Regions from separate parts of the Oxobacter pfennigii genome, predicted to be linked through region 1. Evidence: riboswitches for the same ligand, from Rfam matches in the RefSeq annotation. Region 1 holds a riboswitch; each other region holds the start of a gene.
The links. Region 1 has a riboswitch for cobalamin ahead of OXPF_RS13730 (hypothetical protein). Riboswitches for the same ligand answer to the same signal wherever they lie in the genome.

Region 1 (4,216 bases):
GACGGCACAAAGAAGCCGGAGTACTTCACAGTGCCTGAAGAAAACATCGACAAATATATGAGTGTCGAAATAACAAGTGAGGATGTATTCGATGATTTTACTGAAGGGTTGGTGCTAAGCCTGGATGTTGAAAAGGATGTCGATGCTGAGGACAACAGCATAATAGCAGGAACATCCATCGTATATACAGGTGTATCGGAAGCCGGAACCTTCAGCGGCCAGCATGTGAGACAGTGCTTTAAGACTGCCGCCTACTTCTATTCAAATTATTAACAGCAGCTTTTTGCCAATTTTATAGTATGTATTTTCTGAAAATACCAGTTTGTTAAATATAGTAAATGTATAGTATTGCATAAGATGGCAGAACTATGGTATATTTTAGATACAGGAAAAATTGAATATTATTATCGGGTGCCCATTTTATAGAAATGGGTTAAAAGGGAAAGTGGTGAAAGACCACTGCAGCCCACCGTTACTGTGATGTTGACGAAACCTTGAAAAATCACTGAAATTTTATTTTGGGAAGAGAAGGGAGTAGGATGAAGCTCAGCCAGGAAACCTGCCCGGTAATTGTTGAATCTTTCGGAGGGAAGGATAATGCAATGCGGATGAACAGAATAATTAATTATTTGTTTATCCTTTGAATGTTTGAAATGAATTATCTATTAGATAGAACACCTCTGAGAAACCGGAGGTGTTTTTTATTTATAATACAAAATATTTGGATTAATTCACTAAACAAACATGCGGGCATGCTTAAAAGCTGGCCGGAGAAACCGGAGGCATTATCCCATAGGATGATGCCTTTTTTTGATATAAATGTAAAATTCAGATAAAAGGAGGGGAAAGGATGGAACAGGAGAAAATAAAAATGGATTTGACAAGAAAAGAAAGAAGGCTTTTGGAAATTATACGCAATACACAGTGTAAAGAAATGAAAATTTCTGTCCAGGACAGGCAGCCTATCAAGATTGAAGAAGTAAAAAAAAATATAAAGCTCTAGGAATTATTCATATAAGACACTACGGAGGCAGGAATAGAAAGGGCTTGAAATAACTGGGGGGTGGAAAGGTGGCTGAAGTCGGTCAGGAAATGGAGGTTACACAAAAGGAAAAAAAACTCATCGAGCTTATACGGGCCCTTCAATATGGTGAGATAACCATAATGGTGGTGGACAAGCAGCCTATGGAAGTGGAGGAGGTAAGAAAAAGTACCCGGTTTTAAATTTTTGACCGGACAATATAATCTGAGGAGGTAAAAAAGTGGCTAATCACACCCAGGAAACAGAAATAACCACCAAAGAAAAAAAGCTTATTGAAATTCTCAGAAATACCAGCTATGGCGATATTACAGTCACTGTCGAAGATAAGCAGCCTGCGGTGGTGGAGGAAGCGGTGAAATCCATTAAACTGTAATAGTTTGTGTAATTTTAAAATATGCTGGCTGTCTTAAGTATATCTCAGGACTATAAAGCGGCAAAAACTGTAAAAAAATTTATATAACGCTATTGTAATTAGGTTGATATTATGGTAATATTTAGGTAAGATAATAATGGACAAGCATACTAATAATTATATCATTTATATTTGAAGATATAAATTTGCACATGCGGAGTTTCTGTCATTTATTACATACCTGCATGTGAAAGCGGGCAACCGCAGAATGCTTATCGAACAACGGGGGCATTGAATTGTGTTATACAGTTCAATGCCCCTTTTTATATAAAACTGAATAGATAAACTGCAAGGGTATCCGGCTGCCATAGGGCAAACCGGATTTAAAAGGGAACCGGGTGAAAATCCCGGACGGTCCGGCCACTGTAAGCGGGGAATTGCTTTTATAAAAGCCACTGGAAAAATCCGGGAAGGTAAAAAGCAGTAAGGAGCCGCAAGTCAGGAGACCTGCCTTTACAGCAAATTCATAAACCTTCCGCAGAAAGGCTTTATGCAATACCGCTCCGGTTGTATAACTTACGTTATACAACCGGAACCGCAGGATTTGATGTGCAAGCCCCAGCTTTAACAGGAAGACGGGGTTTTTATATTTTCTAAAGCAAGCCTTGCATACGGATGTGTTTGTAACCCGGTTTATAGTGATATGCCTTTTCCTTAGAAAGAAGGGCCCGTCTTTCAAGAGATAAGGATATGTCATTGTAAAAATATATCAAAATTGGAGGAATAAAAATGAAAAGCATGGTTAAAGGCTTCAGAAGCAAGCTGGCCCTTTTAATGGCGCTGGTAGTAGTGTTCTCCTTCTCGCTCTCAATGACGGCATTTGCCGCTATCGACACCACGGTTACAGTCAAGTTTTACAATGATACCGTAGACCCGGATGTACAGCTTTGGACGACACGGACTGTAGAGTATGATTCTGCTGTCCCCGTTAGTAAACCATACCTGCCTGGCGGTTACACCGATCCGTTAGGCGGTGCGGCCTCTGTCTATGATGCCATTTTTGCTGCAGCGGAACAGATTAGAGCGTTACCGGATGAGGACCCGGAAATTGAAGATCCGCCAGTTGTCGGATGGGATGCTAATCCTGCTTACGGCGACCCTGGCGGGTATATTGAGGCTATTGGAGATTTTGTAACATGGAATGATTACGACTATGACCCTATAACCGGGCACCATATCTCCGAGGGAGAGGGCTGGGTATGCACTGTTATTCCAGACGGCGACGATCCATACGATCCGATACAGTATCTTACCGCCGAAGCTCTGGAAGACGGTATGGAAATTATATTCCGTTTCCAGTCCTATCGTTATGAGTGGGATGATTAATGAAATGATGCCTTAAGGCACAGGCAGGAGCAGGAGGAATTCCGCAGGAATTCTCCCCTGCTTTTTGCCGTTTTTAAAAATAATATAGTATTTTCCTTTTATTCTATACAGCTTTTTAAACAGTTATTCCAAGAGGCCTCCATAAAAAATGCGAAATCTATATATTTCGGCAAGATATGAATTAAATATTGCACACAATGAAATAATCATGCTATATTTAAATAAGAGATAAAACTGAATATTCCATTACCGGGTGCCCATTCCACAGGGATGGGTTAAAAGGGAAAGTGGTGAAAAACCACTGCAGCCCACCGTTACTGTGATGTTGACGAAACCTGTAAAAATCACTGGAATATATTCCGGGAAGATAAGGGAGTAGAATGAAACTCAGCCAGGAAACCTGCCCGATAATTGTTGAATCTTTCGGGGGGAAAGATAATACAGGGCAGGAAGCAATATTGGTAAATGTATCTGAACTTACTATCTGAAGTAATTATCTTTTTAAGACACCTCTGAATAATGGGGGTGTTTTTTTATTGGCCTGAGAATAACTCTGGTTATCTTTTAATTTATATTTAAGAAGGATGTGATGAATAGTAAGGGAAAAAGAAGGCAAAAGAATAAATAAATGCTGACCGGAGATACCGGAGGCATTATCCTGCAGGATAATGCCTTTTTTAATGAGGTGGTTTTGATGAAATAGCATAATTTCTGATAGTTAGAGGAATAAAATTAATATTTCTAAGGAGGATCGATACATGCAGCAAAAGAGAAGAAAGTTTTGCACAAAGCTCATAAGCATGCTTCTTACCGCCGTTATGATTATAGGTATGCTGCCCCTTAGTGCCTTTGCCGCTGAAAGCCCCCTTAGCATATCGGCACATCCCGAAGATGCTGAGGTAAAAGTGGGACAAACCGCCGCCTTTAATGTCACGGCAGAAGGAGGGGACGAGCCTTATTCTTACCAGTGGGAAAGCAATGGCGGTACAGATTGGGAAGAAATTGAAGGAGCAAATTCTGAAGTATATGTGACCAGTCCCACCGTAATAAGCATGAACGGCTATAAGTACCGCTGCAAAGTAACTGACGACAGCAATGCAAGCGTAACATCCGATGAGGCTACCCTTACGGTTGAAGAACATGCCAGCATCGCCATATCGGCGCATCCCGAAGATGCTGAGGTAAAAGTAGGGCAAACTGCTGCCTTTAGTGTCACGGCAGAAGGAGGGGACGAGCCTTATTCCTACCAGTGGGAAAGCAATGATGACACCGGCTGGGAAGAAATTGAAGGCGCAACTTCCGGTGTATATGTGACCAGCCCCACCGTAATAAGTATGGACGGCTATAAGTACCGCTGCACCGTAACCGACAGCAGCAATGAAAGTGCAACATCGGATGAAGCTACCCTTACGGTTGAAGAATATTTCAGCGGGGGA
Region 2 (4,216 bases), on a different contig from region 1:
AGTTGACAATGGTTTGCTCAATGATTTCTTTGAGCAATATGTATGCTTTATTGCTGATGTCTCGGGACATGGATTGGATAGTGCCATGCTGGCGATTTTTATAAAGGATACTATAGGAAGTTTTTTCAGGTTAAAACATACACCCGGTCAATTATTATCGCCTAAAGAAATCATGGATTTCTTTATTGAACACTATTTAAAGGAAGGTTATCCCGAGGAATATCTGGTATGCTTGCTTATGGCAGTTATTGATTTGAAGACAAATGAACTTACTTACTGCAATGCCGGCCTTCATATCAGTCCTTTATTAATAAAGGATAAAGAAAATATAACAGAGCTTGGCAATGCGAATCTTCCCATATCAACAGCCATAGGTGCCCAATTGTTAAAATATGAGGATTCTACAGCACACTTTTCTCCTGGGATGACCCTGCTCATTATGTCTGACGGACTGCCAGAACAAATGTCTCACAATGAATTTTATGAAGGCAGGCTTAAGAAACTGGTTGCCGAAATTCATCAACTGAATCCTGCTCAAATGGTTAATAAAATTCATGAGGATTTCATTGACTTTTTAAGTTATGAGAAAACCAGGGACGATATAACTTTGGTTGCAGTAAAACTGCTATAAGCGTGAACATGCTGACAAGTTTTAAGTTTATATTATGAAGGGATAGATTATATGCAAAAAATACTGACTGGCATTTTGGAAGCTATCGAAGATGAAATTAAAGCCCAGCAGCATTATCAAAAGCTGGCTGACCACGCAGAGGATCCAATGGTAAAGAAATTTTTTGAACAGATGAGAACAGACGAAGAAGAGCATGAGAGAATACTTCGCACCCGTTATGAAGGTTTTGCAAAAATGCTGAAAGCAAACAAAGAAAAATAAACCACCCTAAAATCTTAATCATTTAGAGAATTGCTTTTTTAAATTAATTATGGCTGTTATATTGGTTTTTTCAATTAGTAATAAGGCTGTCATTCATATATAATTACTTTTAAAATGAAAGCTTGGAGTGATTTGATGATTAATTTGCCTGAAGCATTTGATACATTCAGTGAAGCAAGAAAAGCAGGATTTATTGAAATCATGAAATTAAAGGAAGAAGGCAGGAAAGTTGTCGGAACTTACTGTACTTTTACCCCCTGGGAAATCATAATGGCAGCAGGCGCTATACCCATATCCCTTTGCGGTACAAGCAATGAACCCATAGCTGCGGCTGAAGAAGTACTTCCAAGAAACTTATGCCCTCTTATAAAATCCAGTTATGGACATGCAATTACCGATACCTGCCCTTATTTTTATTTTTCAGACATGCTAGTCGGTGAAACCACCTGTGACGGAAAAAAGAAAATGTACGAATACCTCGGTGAGATAAAACCAATGCATATAATGCAATTGCCCCAGTCCGGCAGCAACGGTAAATCTCTTGCGCTTTGGAGAGATGAAATAATCTCCCTTAAAGAACGAGTGGAAAAAGAGTTCAATGTTGAAATAACCTATGAAAAGCTCAAAAAGGCAATAAAGGACAGAAACGAACAAAGAAAAGCTTTAAAGGAGTTTTACGAGCTGGCTTTGTTTTGCCCTCCCCCTATTTCAGGCTACGAAATGTTTCAGGTACTTAACGGTGCAAATTTTAAAACCAGCAAAGAAGAACAGGTTGACTCCGTTGCTGCCCTGACAAAGCAAATAAAAGAGCTTTATGATAAAGGCGCAAGGAGAAATCTTCAAGACAGCCCCAGGATACTAATTACCGGCTGCCCCATAGGCGGTGTCAGTGAAAAAATAGTAAAGGCTGTTGAGGACAACGGCGGTGTGATAGTTTGTTTTGAAAACTGCAGCGGTGTTAAAGCTATAGATACACTTGTTGATGAAGATAAAGACCCTTTTGAAGCGCTGGCTGAAAAATATATAAGTATAGCCTGTTCCTGTATGTCGCCAAATAACAACAGGATTGAATTATTATCAGAGCTTATAGATAAATACAGGGTTCAGGGAGTAATAGACGTCATTCTTCAAGCATGTCATACCTATAATATTGAAACCTACAGCGTTAAAAGACTTGTGAATGAAAAGAAGAATTTGCCTTATATAAGCATTGAAACCGATTATTCGCAAAATGATACAGGTCAGCTTAAAACAAGGCTGGCTGCCTTTGTTGAAATGCTTGACGCCTGATGCACAAAACACTCATTCCCCTTGACAAAGCTGTCCTGGCGGGTTAAAATTATACAGCAACTAGAATAATCCGTCTGTATGCGTAAAATGCGCCGGAGCGTTATACTACCGCTCTGTGGGGACGCCGATGTAATTTCGGGGCTATCCCAGTAACCGTGAAGCTGATGAAAGGGTATTAAGTCACTGCCGCAGGGTGGGAAGGCACCCCAGTAAGATGAAGCCAAGCCGGGAGACCTGTATAGACATTATGCTTACCTCTGGGGTTGGGATGGTCGGCTGTATAGGCATTGTGCCAGTCTGAAAATGTTTCTTGCCGCTCCTATCTGGATGGGAGCGGTTATTCTTTTATACAAATATATACAAGAAAGGGGCTTTTCATTATGAAACGCCAGATATTGTCAATTGCTTTATCTGCAGCTCTTGCCATATCCATGTTAGCAGGCTGTGCAACCAATTCTGAAAACACTCCGTCGCCGACACCCACAGGTACAGTTGAACCTACAGCCAAAACTGTGTATCCGCTCACTGTAACGGACATGACCGGGCGTGAAGTGACAATAAAAGAACCCGTTACAAGGATAGTTGCAATCACTGCTGCCAATGCCGAGATTGTCTATGCTCTTGGCTTAGGTGATACTATGGTAGGCCGTGGCGAATACTGTGACTACCCGGCGGAAGTACTTGAAGTTGCGTCTGTCGGCTCGGGCAATGATACCAACATTGAACAGATTATTTCCCTCAAACCTCAAGTAGTTTTTATGGGGACCATGGCTCAAACAAATGAGCAAATAAACCAACTCACTCAAGCCGGCATTGCCGTAGTGGCTTCCGATGCAATTGATATTGCTGGTACATACAAGAGTATCGCACTTATGGGCAAGATACTCAATAGAAATGAAGAAGCGGCTAAAATAATTGAAAATATGAAAACAAAGATTGATGACATTGGTGCAAAAGCCTCTGCCAAAGCATCCGGCAAGAGCATTTACTTTGAGGTTTCGCCTCTGGAATTTGGCTTGTGGACTGCTGGAAGCAATACATTTATGGATGAGGCTGCTAATATATTAGGCTTAAAAAATACCTTCGGAGACATCAGCGATTGGGCAGAAATCTCTGAAGAGCAAGTACTGGAACGCAATCCCGACTACATTATGACAGTAACTATGTATTTTGGTGAGGGTCTTGAACCTGTCGAAAGTATCAAATCCCGTCCCGGCTGGAATAACGTAAAGGCTGTCGCAAATAACGGAATTATAAATATGCCGAATAACGAGCTGACACGTCCCGGCCCCCGCCTTGCCGACGGAGTAGAGATGCTCTACAACTTTGTCTATGGCGGCCAATAAATCCAAGCCAGAAGGTTTCCGGCTTACTGAGTACCTGATCTTCGGGGCGGTAACTCTCGTTGTGGCAATACTGTGCGTTGCGCTGGGCAGCGTGAATGTGCCTCTGTCGGAGTTTATGAAAAGCGTAATAATAATGACCATACGCTTGCCGCGAGTGCTGTGTGTGGCGCTGGCAGGAGCGTCACTGTCGGTTGGCGGTGCGGCAATGCAGGGCTTGCTTAAAAACCCCCTGGCAGACGGGACTACCCTTGGGGTCAGCGGAGGTGCCTCCTTAGGCGCCGTCCTTGCCATTGCGTTAGGTCTGTCAATCCCCGGCTTTCCTTTTGCCGGAACGGTCTTAACGGCTATGCTATTTGCTTTTATATCCATTATAACGGTGCTTGCGCTGGCCTATAAGCTGGATTTTTCTCTGTCAACCAATACCATAATCCTTTTAGGCGTGATATTCAATATGTTTGTATCCAGCATAACTTCGCTGTTAGTTACCTTTGCAGGCGAAAAGGTAAAGACCATAGTATTTTGGACTATGGGGAGCTTTGCGGGATGCACTTACGGAAACGCCGCAATGCTTTTAGGTGCCCTGGTTCTGTTCGGCGGATTACTGATGCTCCAGACCCGAGAACTCAATGCTTTTGCCGTTGGAGAGGACAATGCAAGGAACATCGGCGTGAATGTCAGACAAGTCAAG
Region 3 (4,216 bases), on a different contig from region 1:
GGTATAAAATATGCCATCAATATATTTAAAACAACGATTATAAAGCCGGCAACCTTTAGGGCCTGCGGAGTCTTTGCCACTTTTCTGGCTGCTTTTTCTTCAAAGGCTATTATATTCCCCATAAGCTTTATGGGATGGGGAAAGCTGTATGGATCCCCTATGGCTACATCTATTAAAGCTGCTATACTTAATTCAATCATTTTTTGATTCCTGCCAGACTGCGTATATATTCCATATCCAAATTCTCTTCAACTATTTGAGCCAGCTTTTCCAGTTCTTCTTCCCTTTTTTCCTTAAGGTCAATACTATCCTTTTCGGCTAAGTTCTTTTTCTTTCTTATAGTATTTAAAAGGCTGCTTCTGAATTCATGAGAGTCAAATATGCCGTGGACATAAGTGCCGTAATACCTTCCGTCCCTCATATCGCCGTCCATATAACTCTCGGCCTTTCTTTCCTTAAGGTTTATATGCACAAAGGGATTCATATTGCCGTAAGTCCTGCCGGAATGTATTTCATAGCCGTATACCTTATGTCCCATAGCCTCTCCTTCAACGTTTGAAGTTATTTTACTGCCCTTGAATTCAGTTACAGTGTCAAACATTTTAAGGCCTTCTTCCACTTCTCCCTTTGTTACTTCCCAGCCTTCAACATCTATTATTTCTTTTCCCATCATCTGATATCCGCCGCACACTCCAAAGATTATGCCTTTGTAGTTTAAAAAGGCTTTATCAAACCCGACGCTTTTTAGCCATCTTATATCTTCTATGGTATTTTTGCTTCCGGGGATTATAACCATGTCCGCATCCCCAATTTCATCTGGAGAGGTTATGAAATTTACGGATACATCCTCATCGAATTTAAATGGATCAAAATCCGTAAAATTGGATATTCTGGGTAAGCGTATAACTGCTATTTTTATGCTGCCGCTGGTTGAAGCTTCAAATTCGATGGCTCCGTCTTCCTCGTCAAGCTTGACACGCATGTAGGGTACAATTCCCACCACAGGTATTTTAACCAAATCCTCTATCATATCTATACCCGTTTGAAGAATGGTCTTGTCTCCTCTGAATTTATTAATAATGATCCCTTTTATTCTTTTTCTTTCATTCTCATCTAAGAGCATTACGGTACCGTATATACAGGCAAACACTCCGCCCTTGTCTATATCGGCTACCAAAAGCACCGGAGCATCGGCAATTTCCGCCATCCCCATATTTACGATATCGTTATCCTTAAGGTTAATCTCCGCCGGACTGCCTGCGCCTTCTATAACCACCAAATCGTTATTGCTTTCAATTTCTTCATATATTTCCTTTATCATATCCCTAAGGCGGGGTTTAAATTCAAAATACTCCACCGCATCCATATTCATATAAGGCCTTCCCTTTATTATGACCTGGCTTTTTCTGTCGGTGGTAGGCTTTAATAAAATGGGATTCATCAGCACCGAAGGATCTATCTTTGATGCTGTTGCCTGGAGTACCTGGGCTCGTCCCATTTCAAGGCCTTCCATTGTTACGTATGAATTTAAGGACATATTTTGTGATTTAAAAGGATATACCTTTAATCCTTCATTTGCAAATATTCTGCATAAAGCCGCAGTCATGAGGCTTTTGCCTGCCGAGGACGCTGTCCCCTGTACCATTATTCCAGGCATATTATCATCTCCGTTTTATTAAAATTTTCTATAATTAAAAAACCCGCTCCATCAAAAGGCAGCGGGTACATGTACTACAAAAATCCATATTATTTGTCTGATAGGCAAAAATTGGATTGTCCAATATACTACCACTTCCCTTCCCTCCGAAGGATTAGCATATCTCAGGTAGGTCTCCTGGCTGGCGGGTCGTCCTCCTCCTACCTTCCCGGTTGTCCGGTGGTCTAGGATTTGTCGCCGTATACAGTAGCGGGGGCTACAGCGGATTTTCACCGCTTTCCCTTTTATGCTAAAAAGCACCTAAGATTTTTTTATTTAATTTGCTATTTCTATTATATATTAAGCACTTTTTACCTGCAACACAAATAAATTAGAAAGTTTATACTTTTGCAAATAAATATGACAAAATCATTAAAGAATATGCTGTAACATACTTATTTTTTTCACATAACATGTTACTAGAATAGTATATATTTGCAGAATAGAGGGATGGCCATGAGTACAAGTACAGTTTATATTTCCGATTTTGGTACAAATAAAAACGCTGTTAATAATAAGAATGGCATCTTCGGGACCCCGACAAGCACTGCATTGTTTACAATATTAATCCTTGTAATAATTATTTTGGCTTGCGGTGGCCAGGTTTTCGGCGGATACAGTAATTACCCCGGATACGGCGGTTTTTCTCCCTACGGATACACCTATCCCCCTTGGAGAAGATGCTACAGATACAACCCTTACGATATGTACGACGATTAATCACACCGTCTATAAAATTGTAAATAAACACTAAAAGGGATTGTCCTTTTAACAGTCCCTCTTTTTACTTTAAACTTTTAAGATATTTTCTTAAATCCGCATCTGCCTTCAGATATGGATTTTATTTTTTTGAGCATTTCCAATAAATCAAAGGGTTTCTCCAATATATCCTGATAAGTCCCCTCCGGCGGAAAATCAACGCTGTTATAAACCGTTCCCGTAACCAACACGACAGGTATATCCCGAAGCATAGCATCTGAGCGCATTCTCTCTACCGTCTCCCGGCCGTTGATTCCCGGCATATTAAGGTCTAAGAGCACAATGTCGGGCTTTTTGCATTCCCTTAGTTTTCTCAGGCCTGAAAGGCCGTCATATGCTGCGGTAACCTCATACCCTTCATCTGAAAGCATTTCACTTATTACCATTACTATCGCTGGTTCATCTTCAATTATCATTACATGAGCCATATCGTCCACCTTCTTAATACATTGTTTTATCATACGGTCTTTTTCCTTTTAAAAACAGTAAGTCCGTCATATAGCATCAATTATTACTAATATTTACCATGTATTATTCTTCACATATATTCCAATTCCTTCTAAATTAATGAAACATATGGAATTTTTACAATAAATATAGAAAAAGTTATGTTATAATGGGTGGAACTAGAGTTTATTTAAATAAATCTTCCTGCTTTTCCCACAACATTCTACGCTGAAAATTATAACTCCGCCATCATTTTTGTAATTTATTAAATCCGATATATCAAAGGCCTTTGATTTAGTTTTTCCACTAAAGTTTTTTACCTCATGTGCTTTAACTTGTATAGGAATACGACCTAATAGACTTTCTTTTTTATTTGTTTCATTTATATATACAAAGATAAAACCATCCCATGAATCAGCCCTATCATTAAAATCTAAGTGCGGAGTTAAACATTCAGAATTAAATAGTACTTCATTAATAATTGTTATTCCTTTACCTTCAATAGATTCTACTTATTCGGGTGATAAATAATAATGAAAAGCTAAATGAAACAATGTTTCGTTTTGGTCAGCAACAGAGAAAATGAATTAAAAAGTTACCTTGTGCTAATTGGTAAGTGCAAAACCCCATTATACGATTTGATGTTTATCCGAAATGCAGACAACCATAATATGGCGGTCAAGTCGAATAGGTTTACTTATATAGCCGACAAACCTTGTTGGCACCAATAAAGAGACCTGACCGAAAGATTATGGCTGTTAGATTCATCTAACCGAGATAATATCTCGGTCAGATGCTTACTCTACCCTGCTGCCTTAAGGATACGAATTATGTTTGTAACCTTGAGGTCGTAAAACCTGACCGTTACATTATAACGGTTAGATAAAGGTAACACTTATAAAACCATCTGTTAGAATACCATTGAATCAACAAACAGTCCCTCGAAGTCTGGCCTTCCCGATAATTCAACGTATTTAGTGGAGTTTGATATTTTTTCTAATTCACCGATCGCTGATTCGGAAAGAAGGCACATCTTCGAGCCGGTACCTGCGGAATTGCCGATGGATTTAACCTTGCCTGCAAGCTCCTTCGGTAAAAGTCCGATGTTTAATGCGCTTTCTATATTCATGAAATTGCCGAAGCCTCCGGCAACATAAATGGTTTCTACATCTTTAAATTCGATGCCTGCTTCTTTAACGAGAATCTTCATTCCCGCACTTACGGCAGCCTTGGCAAGCTGTACCTCTCTTACATCTTTCTGGGTAAATACAACATCACCTTCTATGGTAAATTGCTTTCCGCTGTCGGTTGTGG
Region 4 (4,216 bases), on a different contig from region 1:
AGAGAAGGTGCAATGCCATTTTCAGTAAGCATAATCTCTGCCGGGTCGCTGGGGGAAAGATAGGACAGGGTAAAGGATAATATTGTAATACCTATGAAAGTGAGCAAAAATAATACCGCTGATTTTACAGCAGATTGAATCATGATATACCACCCTCTTTTAAAACAACATTAAAATTCATCAAGTAATTTTATTTCCCAGGCGCAGTAAAGCGGTAAATATACGCTTCCTGGTACTCATACTGCATCCTGTCGGCAATACAGTTAAACCAGGGATCCTCCGGATCTATATGAATATATCCTTTAGGAGGCATTCTCCGCATTTCTACCGAAAATCCTTCATAAAAAAACGCCCCGGCAATATCGTTTAAAGAGTGAAGCTGCATTGGAATTGTTCCCTGCCTGTCTATTTGCTTTTTGTAATAGAGCAGGCTGGGGTTTTTGCTGTAATCGGTATATGTGCAATAATATACGCCTCCGGGCTTTAATGCCTGCTTCATTTTCCAGGCATGTTCTTTTAAGTCCTGTAATAGATAAATAACGGAAATGCTGAAGGCCAGATTAAAGGTATCGATAAACTTGTCCACATTGGCGGTTGCTTCATATGAAATGGGCAAATCCTTTTTCCTCTTGTTGGCCACCTCAATGGATTTTTTGGCTAAATCAACGCCAACCCCCTTTAAAAAAGGTTTTTGTTGATATAAAAACCTTAAAAAACCTCCTTGATTACAACCAAAATCCAGAACAGTACAATCCAGAATATTTTTCTCCTTTATCATGTCCAGCACCTTATGCCAGTGGGGTTGATGATTATCCTCCATGGACTGTTCTCCGGCTGTGTCGTCATTCCACCATACGTCGTACAATTGTTCATCAGACATTAAATCTCCTCCTCATACTACTGATATTTATGTATAGATTCATACTCTCTTTTGTCAATTTCATCCCGGTATTATTTTTAGCTAATCACCAGTCAAGCTCTCCATATGCCACAAGTTCGCTCCCCTTTGGAGCCGAAAGAGAAGCACAATGATACAATACCACTCCGTCAAATTCCGCTGAATAAGTATCAATAATTTGGCCGAATAAATCCGTTGTGTATCCAAGCTTGTCGCCTTTCCTGATTTTTTGCCCGGCTGTAACGGCAGGCAGCCAGCATCCAGTACTCTTTGCTTCCGTATAGCAAACATTTGTTAATTCCAGAGGTGCTTTGTCAGGGAATATAAGGCTGTCATCGGCAAGTATATCCAGTCTTTTCAATACCCGTTTTGCATCAAGAATGTATTTTTCGACATCATCTTTAAGGCAAAGGCCATTGCAGCCTCTTTCCACAAGGATAGCCGGTATGCCAAGCATGGCGGCACAGCCAAAAGTGCCTGAGGTTTCCATACAATTTACCATGTAAGGCAAATCCAGAACCTGGCTCATTTTTTTAGATGCCTGTACAACTTTTGAATTGCAACTGCCTGAAAAATAGGCATAAGGTATCAGAGATTCATATAAATCACCGCCGTGAAAATCCATGTAATAATCGGCAGCCTTAAAAAACTCATTGGTTATAACGTAAGCTATTTTTTCTGCGATGCTGCCCTTTTCATCACCTGGAAACATGCGGTTTATGTTTTTCCCATCCTCCGGCACAACAGCGGCACAGCGCTTTGAAAAAGCCTGAAGATTGACCGGGTGAACAAGGATTATTTGACCGGAAATATCTTTGGGATCAAGCCCTGCTCCCAGCCGTATAGCCGTGAGGATTCCGGGATATTCGCTTCCATGTACTCCGGATGTGATGAGCATGGTCTTGCCTTGTTTTTCTCCATTAATCAATGTGACCGGCATCACTGTTCCGGTATCCAAAACCTTGATAAAGCCCTGTGCTTTAGTCCCTCGTTCTGCTGTAATTCCGCCTAGGGAAAATATGGGTTTCATTCTGCATTCTCCTCCATATAATAAATTTTTTTGCCACAATTAAAAAACCTCTCAACCGTAAACAGTCAAGAGGTAATAACAACCCATGCAAATAACATATGCATAAATGCACCTCTCTATCGCTCGTAGAGTTAAAATGGTGAATAAAACAGGCAGGTCTTCTGGCTTAAGCATCATCACCCTTGCAGCCTTCCCGGTTTCCCAGTGGCATTTAGCAAGGACTCTTCTTTCACAGCGGCGGGACCGCGTGGGATTTCTACCCACTTCCCTTTTCACCGGTTTATAATTTTGTCCATCAAAATCATAACCGGCACCTGTTTTTTTATATTCAATTAAGTTTCATTTTATATTATGACCATATGAAACACAATGAATTTTTCACCTTTATTTGTAATAATTTGTGCTGTTTCCATAAACTCCTTACTTCATTTCTCCCTTGTAGAGGCTTTAAGCCATTGGGAAACCAGCAATTCCGCTAATTCATTGGCAATGTTGTTTCCCCAGTATATGCCTTCCTTTGTAAGCTTGAAGCTGTAACCTTCGGGAACAATTAATCCTTCGATTTTTAATTGCTGCGCAAAAGCTTCAATTATATCACTACTTTGTTCCCAAAAGCCTGCCGGTTCAACGTCAAAATTACCAAACTGTATTTTGCCTATAAGCCGGTAGATATAATTATACATAGAAACTGTTAAAGCTCCTTGAAGGGTGTCTGCCCTGCCGGATTCAACGGCGGCACCATACTCTGAAATATCGAAGGGATTCATCCATATAAAATCCCCTAGCCTGCCGCCGGCGGCGGCGCCTAAAGCCAGTGTATCCCCTCCGCCGTAACGGGTTGTTACATATTTATACGCATCCCTTTTAGGCCTTACCATTTTTGTAAGTTCCAAAAGCTCGAAGCCTTCTTTTGTAAGCCAATCATATATTTTCATGAAAAAATCATATTCTTTTTTATCTGAATCTATGGAATCACGTTCCCCATCCGAAAACTGCGTGCCAAGCGCCGACCCTTCACGCAGCATTAGGGAATAAAATGATAATCCTGCAATATCCAAAGAAGAGATGTGCTTTAAATCTTTCTCTAATTCCTGCTCTGTCTGGCCGGGATAATTGTAAATAAGGTCCATACTCACATTTTCAAAGCCTTCATGCCTTAACTTGCTGATTTTTGAAACTGCATCCTCACCGCTGCCTCTTCTTCCCAGCAACTTTCTTCCCCTGTCACAGAAGGTCTGCACCCCTATGCTTAAACGGTTAACTCCTTCTTTTAAAAACATGTCTGATTTATCCTCTGTCAATTCGGTGATACTGGTTTCAACTGTAATTTCCGCATCATGTTTTAATGGCAGATATTCCTTGATAGCATGCAAAATATCCCTTAAATTGCCTGTTTCAAGGGAGGTAGGAGTGCCGCCTCCGAAATATACCGCATCAAAGCTGCTGTTTTGTATGTATGGAAATACGCCGTAGCTTTTTATTTCATTGATTATTAACTGGTGATAATCGTAAGCCGGAGCGCACAAATATCTTCGCATGTTGCAAAAAGTGCATATCTTGCTGCAAAAGGGTATATGTATATAAACGGCTTTAGGACGCGTATCCGGTTCCATCTGCAAAAGGTATTCCTTCAGGAAAGATTTTTCATTACGAAGCCTTCTTAAGGGAGCCAAGGCATCGTGATGTCCTTTTAAACGTTTTGAATACCTCCCTTTTACTTCTGACTGAATGTTATTCATCATTGTCCCCATCCCTGCTCTCCTTAAAAATTATATTCCCTCTGCCCTTCTAAGAACTTCCATGAATACCTTTTGTGCAGTTTCCAAATCCCTGGAATCGGGATGTTTTGCCGCTTCCATGTGCCTGTTGATCCTCTCCGGTGTCATGTAGTGGGGATGATCGGGAGGATATTGCCTGACCCGTTCGGTAAGTGCCGGATCTATTTTCCCCTGGCAAATAAAATCTCCAAGATATTCATTGGAAGCATCCACAAGCTGCTTAAGCCTCTCTATGACTTTCCCGGCATGAGGTGAATCAGGATAAGCTCCTAAAGTCGCAAACAGGGCAACCTTCTTATCCTTAACTCCCTGTATATATTCCTTCATTGCTGCATCGGCATTTCCCTTATCAATCCAGCATCCCAAAATAACCAGATCACAATCTTCCAATGCCGGCTGCTCTGAAACAGAGTGGATGAAGGTTCCTTCAGGCATTACCTCCAGGATGGCTTCGGCAACTTTTTTTGTATTTCCTGTTTTGCTGGAATACACAATCATTGTTTTCATATA

Region 2: linked by a shared signal. The riboswitch ahead of OXPF_RS20895 (ABC transporter substrate-binding protein) and the one ahead of OXPF_RS13730 (hypothetical protein) in region 1 are both predicted to bind cobalamin.
Region 3: linked by a shared signal. The riboswitch ahead of OXPF_RS03145 (cobyric acid synthase) and the one ahead of OXPF_RS13730 (hypothetical protein) in region 1 are both predicted to bind cobalamin.
Region 4: linked by a shared signal. The riboswitch ahead of OXPF_RS10100 (M14 family metallopeptidase) and the one ahead of OXPF_RS13730 (hypothetical protein) in region 1 are both predicted to bind cobalamin.

Annotation. Positions count from the first base shown of each region.
Region 1 covers NZ_LKET01000039.1:71,873-76,088, forward strand. The annotation lists gene OXPF_RS13710 (hypothetical protein) at 1-273, shown strand, start outside; cobalamin riboswitch at 393-581, shown strand; gene OXPF_RS22160 (hypothetical protein) at 851-1,003, shown strand; gene OXPF_RS22165 (DUF2292 domain-containing protein) at 1,072-1,224, shown strand; gene OXPF_RS22550 (hypothetical protein) at 1,263-1,415, shown strand; cobalamin riboswitch at 1,730-1,923, shown strand; gene OXPF_RS13730 (hypothetical protein) at 2,265-2,780, shown strand; cobalamin riboswitch at 3,015-3,202, shown strand; gene OXPF_RS13735 (immunoglobulin-like domain-containing protein) at 3,539-4,216, shown strand, end outside.
Region 2 covers NZ_LKET01000068.1:306,630-310,845, forward strand. The annotation lists gene OXPF_RS20880 (SpoIIE family protein phosphatase) at 1-631, shown strand, start outside; gene OXPF_RS20885 (ferritin family protein) at 683-892, shown strand; gene OXPF_RS20890 (double-cubane-cluster-containing anaerobic reductase) at 1,028-2,182, shown strand; cobalamin riboswitch at 2,242-2,438, shown strand; gene OXPF_RS20895 (ABC transporter substrate-binding protein) at 2,563-3,528, shown strand; gene OXPF_RS20900 (FecCD family ABC transporter permease) at 3,515-4,216, shown strand, end outside.
Region 3 covers NZ_LKET01000021.1:6,147-10,362, reverse strand. The annotation lists gene cbiB (adenosylcobinamide-phosphate synthase CbiB) at 1-200, opposite strand, end outside; gene OXPF_RS03145 (cobyric acid synthase) at 197-1,657, opposite strand; cobalamin riboswitch at 1,808-1,976, opposite strand; gene OXPF_RS03140 (hypothetical protein) at 2,153-2,416, shown strand; gene OXPF_RS03135 (response regulator) at 2,494-2,916, opposite strand; gene OXPF_RS03130 (ASKHA domain-containing protein) at 3,813-4,216, opposite strand, start outside.
Region 4 covers NZ_LKET01000031.1:48,185-52,400, forward strand. The annotation lists gene OXPF_RS10090 (ABC transporter permease) at 1-143, opposite strand, end outside; gene OXPF_RS10095 (class I SAM-dependent methyltransferase) at 191-880, opposite strand; gene OXPF_RS10100 (M14 family metallopeptidase) at 966-1,928, opposite strand; cobalamin riboswitch at 2,063-2,261, opposite strand; gene OXPF_RS10105 (coproporphyrinogen-III oxidase family protein) at 2,354-3,670, opposite strand; gene OXPF_RS10110 (flavodoxin family protein) at 3,698-4,213, opposite strand.